One region of the Streptomyces sp. NPDC093065 genome, then DNA from elsewhere that is predicted to be linked to it. Evidence: riboswitches for the same ligand, from Rfam matches in the RefSeq annotation. Region 1 holds a riboswitch; the other holds the start of a gene.
The links. A riboswitch is a leader RNA that binds a small molecule or an ion and turns the genes downstream of it on or off. The one in region 1 is predicted to bind cyclic di-AMP.

Region 2: linked by a shared signal. The riboswitch ahead of ACIQFU_RS03655 (transglycosylase SLT domain-containing protein) and the one ahead of ACIQFU_RS29950 (M23 family metallopeptidase) in region 1 are both predicted to bind cyclic di-AMP.

What each region holds. Positions count from the first base shown of each region.
Region 1 is NZ_JBIVPJ010000021.1:28,003-32,333, forward strand. Features, by position in the region: gene ACIQFU_RS29935 (GNAT family N-acetyltransferase) at 1-528, opposite strand, end outside; gene ACIQFU_RS29940 (HPr family phosphocarrier protein) at 731-1,012, shown strand; gene ACIQFU_RS29945 (GntR family transcriptional regulator) at 1,190-1,885, opposite strand; gene ACIQFU_RS29950 (M23 family metallopeptidase) at 2,017-2,781, opposite strand; cyclic di-AMP (ydaO/yuaA leader) riboswitch at 2,794-2,958, opposite strand; gene ACIQFU_RS29955 (M16 family metallopeptidase) at 3,150-4,331, opposite strand, start outside.
Region 2 is NZ_JBIVPJ010000002.1:182,976-187,306, reverse strand. Features, by position in the region: gene ACIQFU_RS03660 (polyprenyl synthetase family protein) at 101-1,111, opposite strand; cyclic di-AMP (ydaO/yuaA leader) riboswitch at 1,819-1,974, shown strand; gene ACIQFU_RS03655 (transglycosylase SLT domain-containing protein) at 1,976-2,467, shown strand; gene ACIQFU_RS03650 (HAD family hydrolase) at 2,550-3,359, opposite strand; gene fahA (fumarylacetoacetase) at 3,783-4,331, shown strand, end outside.

The DNA.
Region 1 (4,331 bases):
ACCGTCCTCGAAGCTCCGCTTCTGGGTGTACCCGGCGTCCATGAAGACTTTGATCATCTTGTTGTTGGCGGGCAGCACCTCGGCGGCGAAGCGGCGGATGCCCCGCTCGCGGGCGACGGCGGCGATGTGCTCCAGGAGCGCGGAGGCGACGCCGCGCCCCTGGTGGGCGTCCTGGACGAGGAAGGCGACCTCGGCCTCGTCGGCCGGTGCCGAGGCGGCCGTCCCGCCGGTGCCGATGCGGTCGTAGCGTACGGTGGCGATGAACTCGCCGCCGATGGTGGCCGCGAGTCCCACCCGGTCCACAAAGTCGTGGTGCGTGAAGCGGTGGACGTCCTTGGCGGACAGGCGAGGGTACGGCGCGAAGAAGCGGTAGTACTTCGACTCGTCGGAGACCTGCTCGTAGAAGCTGACCAGGCGCTCGGCGTCATCAACGGTGATGGGGCGGACGCGCGCGGTGCCGCCGTCGCGCAGCACCACGTCGGCTTCCCAGTGGGCGGGGTACTCGTGCCGGTCCGACGAGGTCTGCATGGGCCCCAGACTACGGCTCGCGTCGGACAACGGCGCGGGGCAGTCTGTGGAGGACGGGAAGCTCGGACCGAGGCCGCGGTCCGAGGACCACGCGGGGCGGCCCACGCGGTCGTCCCGGCTTGCTTCACGATGTGGGAAACTGGTCTAGACAACATGGTCTAGACAACTTCAACGCCTCTGAACACCTGAAGGGCAGCATCACATGGCTGAGCGCCGCGTCAACGTCGGCTGGGCCGAGGGCCTCCACGCCCGCCCCGCCTCCATCTTCGTCCGAGCCGCCACGGCCACAGGCGTCCCGGTGACGATCGCCAAGGCCGACGGGTCCCCCGTCAACGCGGCCTCCATGCTGGCCGTCCTCGGCCTCGGCGCCCAGGGCGGCGAGGAGATCGTCCTCGCCTCCGACGCCGAGGGCGCGGAGGCCGCCCTGGACCGGCTGGCGAAGCTGGTCTCCGAGGGGCTCGAGGAGCTTCCCGAGACCGTCTGACTCCGCCGGACGGCAACACCGAAAGGCCCGCCGGGACCGCCCGGCGGGCCTTTCGCCATTTCTCCCGCTTTCGGTGCACCCGCCCGTCCGTCCTGTTTCCCGGCAGGAGAAAAATCCCGGTTTCCGCGCAGAGGAAATACCGTCAGCAATTCCCCGTCCTTTTGTACGGCAACTGCATTACCACTGCGGGCTCGCCGTGTTTACGGGGTGTTGCGCATTCCTCACACGCTCCGTCCGCCCGCCGCCGGAAACAAAGCGCAGCCGGTGTGCGGAGGCCGACCGCTCGATGTGCAGGGCCATGAGCGCCCGCGCGCGATCCCCGTCGCCCCGGGCCACCGCGTCGGTGATCGCGCCGCGCTCCGCCCAGTACTCCACCGGCCCGGCCGGGGCCTCCACGACGTACATCCAGGCGATCTTGTGGCGGAGCTGGGTCAGCAGGGCGGTCAGGGAGGGGCTGTCGGCGGCCCGGGCGAGGGTCTCGTGGAACCAGCCGCCCAGCGAGCGCAGTTCCTCGCCGGTGCCGCGTCCGGCGCGCTCCTGTCCCAGCCTGACCAGGCCGCGCAACACCTTGAGGTGCGCCTCGGTGCGTCGCCGGGCGGCCCGGGAGGCGCCGAGCGGCTCCAGGAGCGCACGGGTCTCGAGCAGGTCGGCGGCCTCCCGCTCGGTCGGTTCCGCGACGCACGCGCCCGCGTGCCGCCGGGTCACCACGAAACCCTCGGCCTCCAGCGTGCGCAGGGCCTCGCGGACGGGGACGCGGGAGACGCCGTAGCGGCGGGCGAGGATTTCCTCGGTGAGCCGGCTCCCGCGGCCGTGGACGCCCGCGACGATGTCGTCCCGGATCGCCGTGCACACCGAATGCGCCGGAATACGCATGACCGACCTCCCCTTGACCCCCGTGAAACGTCGACGATTGACGCGTGTTGAGCGACCCCGGGCCAATCAAGCGATATTAAATGCGAAAAGCCCCGGCTCGGGAAGCCGGGGCTTTCGGACGCCGTCGTCGGTCAGACGTTCACGCCGTGGGAGCGGAGGTAGGCGACGGGGTCCATGTCCGAGCCGTACTCGGGGCTGGTGCGGGCCTCGAAGTGCAGGTGGGGTCCGGTGACGTTGCCGGTGGCGCCGGAGAGGCCGATCTGCCGGCCGGGCTCGACCGACTCGCCGACCGAGACGCCGATGGACGACAGATGCCCGTACTGCGTGTACGTGCCGTCGTGCATCTTGATCACGACCTGGTTGCCGTACGCCCCGCCCCAGCCGGCCTCGACGACGGTGCCGACGCCGACCGCGTGCACCGTCGTGCCGCTGGAGGCGTGGAAGTCGATGCCGGTGTGGCTGCCGGAGGACCACAGGGAGCTGCCGGCCTGGTACGCGGTGGAGACGTAGGAGGCGGTGATCGGCGCGACGAAGGTGTTGAGACGCTTGCGCTCCGCCTCCCGCGCGGCGCGCTCCTTGGCCTCGCGCGCCTCCTTGGCCGCCTCGGCCGCCCGCTCGCGGGCCGCTTCCCTGGCCGCCTCGCGGGCGGCGGCGTCCACCGCGGCCTGCTTCTGGGCGACGGCCTGGGCGTCGATCTCGTCGGCTACGGAGTCGCCGATGGTGACGACCGGGGTGAGACCGCTCTGCTCCACCTCGGGCTCGGCGGCGAGCGCCGGAGCAGCGAGGGAGCCGACGACGCCGGTGGTCGCGAGGGCCGCGACTCCCGCCGCGCGGGCGGTGGTGCGGTGCACCCGGCCGGTACGGCGGTGCTTCCCGGTGGCGCGCGTGAACGCCATGTAGAGGCTTGTCCTTTCCTTCCCTCTCGCCTACCGGGTTAGCTGACGGGTTCGGAGGTGGAAGGTCTCCTACGGGCCCCCTCGCGGTGCGCGCGGGCGTCCGATTCACCCCAGGGACTGCGGTGGGTCCCCGGCTCCCCTGGCTCGCGCCGTACGGGGACTCGGCGATGACTGTCCGGTGCCGCGGATGCGGCGCACTGCGTGACGAACAGCCCGGAAGACGCTAAGCGCGGCTGCGTTCAATCCTCAAACGCAACAAGCTTTTTGTAGCGCACGCCACAGGGCAGACGGGCAGCCACTGCCCCAATCCGGACAAACGGCGGCCCTGGTGACACTCCGGTCACCAGGGCCGTCACACGCGTGTGCCGCTACTCGGCGGCCACCACGGTGACTTCACCGATACCGAGGGCCTCGACGGGCTCCCTGATCTGCGCCGCGTCTCCGACGAGGACCGTCACGAGGCGGTCCACCGGGAAGGCGTTCACGACCGCGGCCGTGGCCTCCACGGTGCCCGTGGCGGCCAGTTGCCGGTAGAGCGTCGCCTGGAAGTCGTCGGACAGGTGCTGCTCGACCTGGTCGGCCAGTGTGCTCGCCACGGCCGCCGCCGTCTCGTACTTGAGCGGCGCCACGCCCACCAGGTTCTGCACGGCCACGTCGCGCTCGGCGTCGGTCAGCCCCTCTGCGGCGAGCTTGCGCAGCACCGTCCACAGGTCGTCCAGGGCGGGACCGGTGTTGGGGGTGTCGACGGAGCCGCTGATGGCGAGCATCGCGGCGCCGGTGCCGTCCGGCGCGGAACGCAGGACCTGGCCGAACGCCCGTACGCCGTAGGTGTAGCCCTTCTCCTCGCGCAGGACGCGGTCCAGGCGCGAGGTGAGGGTGCCGCCGAGGCAGTAGGTGCCGAGCACCTGCGCGGGCCAGACGCGGTCGTGCCGGTCGGCGCCGGTGCGGCCGATCAGCAGCTGCGTCTGGACGGCGCCGGGACGGTCGACGATGACGACCCGGCCCCGGTCGTCCGCGGTCACCGGGGGCACCGGGCGCGGCTCGGCGGCCGAGCCGGTCCACGCGCCCAAGGTGTCGCCGAGCAGCGCGTCGAGGTCGACGCCGGTGAGGTCGCCGACGACCACGGCGGTGGCCGTGGCGGGGCGCACGTGCCGCTCGTAGAAGGCGCGTACGGCCGCCGCGTCGACGGCCGCGACCGTCTCCTCGGTGCCCTGGCGCGGGCGCGACATGCGGGAGTCGGCCGGGAACAGCTCCTTGGAGAGTTCCTTGGCCGCGCGGCGAGCCGGGTTGGCCAGCTCGTGCGGGATCTCGTCGAGCCGGTTGCGCACCAGCCGTTCGACCTCGCCGTCCGCGAACGCGGGCGCCCTGAGGGCGTCGGCGAACAGGCCGAGTGCCCTGGCGAGGCGGGAGGCGGGCACCTCCAGGCTCAGCCGGACGCCGGGGTGGTCGGCGTGCGCGTCCAGGGTGGCGCCGCAGCGCTCCAGCTCGGCGGCGAAGTCCTCGGCGGAGTGCTTGTCGGTGCCCTCCGAGAAGGCGCGCGCCATGATGGT
Region 2 (4,331 bases), on a different contig from region 1:
ACGGAGGGGCGGTGGCTCCGCCTGCCCGTAGGGGCCGGTCTCCGGCGCCCGGCGGACGGCACGTGACAGGAGGCACGCGGCAGGCGGGCGGGCAGGGCGCTCACCCGGCCCGGTGGACCACCGCGTCGCACAGCTCCACCAGCGCGGCCTTCGCGTCGCACTCCCGCAGCGGGGCCAGCGCGGCCCGGGCCTCCTCGGCGTAGCGGACGGTGTCCCGGCGCGCCTGCTCCAGGGCGGGGTGGGCGCGCAGCAGACGCAGCGCCTCGGCGTGCCGGGCGTCGTCGCTCAGGTCGGAGTCGAGCAGCTCGCACAGGGCGACGTCCTCGGCGAGCCCCAGCCGGGCCGCCCGCTCGCGCAGCCGCAGTACGGGCAGGGTGGGGATGCCCTCGCGCAGGTCGGTGCCGGGCGTCTTGCCGGACTCGTCGGAGTCGGAGGCGATGTCCAGGACGTCGTCCGCGAGCTGGAAGGCGACGCCGAGCCGCTCGCCGTACTGGGTCAGCACGTCCACCACCGTCTCGTCGGCGCCGGACATCATCGCGCCGAACCGGCAGGAGACCGCCACCAGCGAGCCCGTCTTGCCGCCCAGCACGTCGAGGTAGTGGTCGACCGGGTCGCGGCCGTCCTGCGGTCCCGCCGTCTCCAGGATCTGGCCGGTGACCAGCCGCTCGAACGCGAGGGCCTGGACCCGGACCGCCTCGGGTCCGAGGTCGGCGAGGATCTGGGAGGCACGGGCGAAGAGGAAGTCGCCGGTGAGGACCGCGACCGAGTTGTCCCAGCGGGTGTTCGCGCTGGGCACCCCGCGCCGCACGGCGGCCTCGTCCATCACGTCGTCGTGGTAGAGCGTGGCGAGGTGGGTCAGCTCCACGACCACGGCCGAGGGCACGATGCCCGGGGCGTAGCGGTCGCCGAACTGGGCCGAGAGCATCACCAGCAGCGGCCGGAACCGTTTCCCGCCGGCCCGCACCAGGTGCTGGGCGGCCTCTGTGATGAACGGAACCTCGCTTTTGGTTGCCTCAAGCAACCCTTCCTCGACAGCAACCAATCCGGCCTGGACATCGGCTTCCAGAGCCTGGTCCCGCACGCTCAGCCCGAACGGCCCGACGACGGTCACGAGGGGTCTCCTGTCTGCTGGTGTCTACTGGCGATTACCTGGTTTGTCGATAGGTCGCTGCCACCACTCAAGTCAGCGTATCCGGTCACGTTTCGATCACCGCTAGCGCCCACCGTTACAGGCCGGTCGGTATCAGATCATGAACGGTATGTTTTTGATCAGGTGATATGAGCAGATTTTGACTGATATCGCCGGAGGGGACGAGCCGGACCCCGGGGGGCGAGCGGGCCGGTGGCCACCGTCCAAGATCCCATCACTCCTCCCAACGGCCCGCACTCCGAGAACGTCACCCGATCGACGCCGCGCCCGCACCGGCACCTCACGCCTCCCGCCCCGCCTCCCGGCTTCACCCTCCACCCCCGTTTCCCCTTCCTCTGCGCCCGACACCCGAAGCCGTCCTCACCCGTGGCCGGTTGGCGAACGATTGAGGTTAATGCCCGTTTTGCCGCGCTTGTTGAGGCCAGTGAGTTGACTCACTCCGGTCCACCCGCGGGCAACCTCGCCACAACCTGTGCCCTCCCTTTGCCCCGCAAGCCAGTTGGGGCTTGGTAACCGCAAAGGATCAAGAGCCTCAAACGCCTCAGACCAAGGTCAACAGGCATGTTGGGTGATTCCTGCACTTGTTTCGGACATGTGCTCTCGCATACGTTCCCGGCCTGTCGGGCGGACGCCGAATCCTGCCACCGCCCGGTCGCACAGTCATCCACCCAACAAACTCGCCGGCAGGAGCGGGGGACCCAGGTAAGTCGCCGCACCGGTCACCACCGGAGCGGCTCGGGGTGAAGCCGTACCCGTCAGGGCGCGGCCGGGCACCTCCCCGCCCGAACCCGACAGCTCACCTCGCAGGCGTAAGGAGAGGGACACATGTCTGCCAACGGTCAGAACCGTCACGCCCGTACCGGCCGCCTCGCCCGCAAGCTCACGCTGGCCGGCACCGCCGCCGCGGTGCTCGCACTGCCGCTCGTCGGCGCCGCCACCGCCTCCGCGGCCACCCCGGCCGCCGCCACGACCGCCACCACGGCGGCCACGGCGTACCCGGACAACCTCGACGGCTGGATCCGCGAGTCGCTCGACATCATGGCGCAGCACGGCATCCCCGGGACCTACGAGGGCATTCACCGCAACATCATGCGTGAGTCCTCCGGCAACCCGCTCGCCATCAACAACTGGGACATCAACGCCGTCAACGGCACCCCGTCCAAGGGCCTGCTCCAGGTGATCGACCCGACCTTCCAGGCGTACCACGTGGAGGGCACCTCCTGGGACCCGTACGACCCGGTCGCCAACATCACCGCCGCCTGCAACTACGCGGCCGACCGCTACGGCTCGATGGACAACGTCTTCAGCGCGTACTGAGCCGCACCGGGCACCAAGGCGTCCCGAGCCCCGCTGAGAGGCCGTGGGCCCGGGACGTCCCAAGCCGTGGGCCCGGGACGTCCTAAGAAGTACCGAAGATCCGCTCGAGGACGACGGCCACGCCGTCGTCCTCGTTCGTCGTGGTGACCTCGTCGGCCACCGCCTTGAGTTCGGGGTGGGCGCCGGCCATGGCGACGCCGTGGGCCGCCCACTGGAACATGGGAATGTCGTTGGGCATGTCGCCGAAGGCGATCGTCCGGCGCCGCTGAAGACCCAGGTGCTCGGCGGCCAGCGCCAGGCCGGTCGCCTTGGTGATGCCGCACGGCTGGAGCTCCACCGTGCCGGGCCCCGACATGGTGACCGTCGCGAGGGAACCGACCACCGCACGCGCCGTCGCCGCCAACTCGTCGTCGGTCAGGTCCGGATGGCGCAGCAGCACCTTGCTGATCGGCATGCTCCACAGCTCCTCGCGCCGCTCGACACGCACCGCGGGCAGGGTGGGGTGGGGCATCAGGTAGCCCGGCTCGATGAGCGTCAGCCCGTCGACGCCGTCCTGGTCGACGGCGGCGTACACCTGGCCGACCTCGGCCTCGATCTTGCCGAGCGCGGTCTCGGCCAGCTCCCGGTCCAGGGTGACCGACCACAGCATCCGGTGCGCACCGGCGTCGTACACCTGCGCGCCCTGCCCGCACACCGCGAGCCCCGTGCAGCCGAGGCCGTCGAGCAGGGAGCGCACCCGGGGAGCCGGGCGCCCCGTCACCACCAGGTGCCGCGCACCCGCCCCGGCGACCCGCGCCAGCGCGGCCAGCGACCGTTCGGAGACGGTGTCGTCGCCGCGGAGCAGCGTGCCGTCCAGGTCGGTGGCGACGAGTGAATATGCGGTGCGGTCCATGATCAGAGAATACGGACACCGCACCCGTCCGACTCACCCGCGACCGCTTCCGAACGAGGACGTAGCGAGCGTGTTCGAACCCGCACGCGGATGCACGCGGACGCCCGATCATGTCCAAAACCTGACACATCATCGGCTAAAGCCGGTTCAGGGCCTCTGCACCGGTTGGCGACGGAACGGACCGCCACCCGCCGGTGCCCCGGCCCCGCCCCGGACCCCGGCCGCCGCGCCGCCTCGATCGGGCCCCGCCAGGCGGCGCCACCTCCCGCCGCACTGCCCAAGACCGGTATGTCACCCGTAACGTGTGGCCCGACCACGTGTCACGCGGCACACACCGACCCCGTGACCCGCGGGCATCCGCAGCACCCAGCACACACGGCGCGCACGGCGCACATGGCGAGCACGAAAGCGAGGCAGCACCCGATGCCCCCCTTCGATGTCCCCGAGGGCGATCCCTTCGGCCCGCACAACCTTCCGTACGGCGTGTTCTCGATCCCCGGTTCGCGGGACCGGACGGTGGGCGTCCGGCTCGGCGACCACGTCCTCGACGCGGGCGCGGCGGCCCACGCGCTCGGCTCGCCGTACGCGTCCCTGCTCGCGCGGCCCACCCTCAACCCGCTGCTGGCCGCCGGGCGCACGGCCTGGTCGGACGTGCGGCGCGCACTGACGGCGTGGGTGACGGTCCCGTCCCACCGCGAGACCCTCGAACCCCTCTTCCACCCGCTGTCGTCGGTGACCCTGCACCTGCCCTTCGAGGTCGCCGACTACGTCGACTTCTACGCCTCGGAGAACCACGCCCGCAACGTCGGCCAGATCTTCCGCCCCGACGCCGCCGACTCCCTCACCCCGAACTGGAAGCACCTCCCGATCGGCTACCACGGCCGCTCCGGCACGGTCGTCGTCTCCGGCACGGACGTCGTACGCCCGTCGGGGCAGCGCAAGGCTCCGGCCGACGCCGCTCCCGTCTTCGGC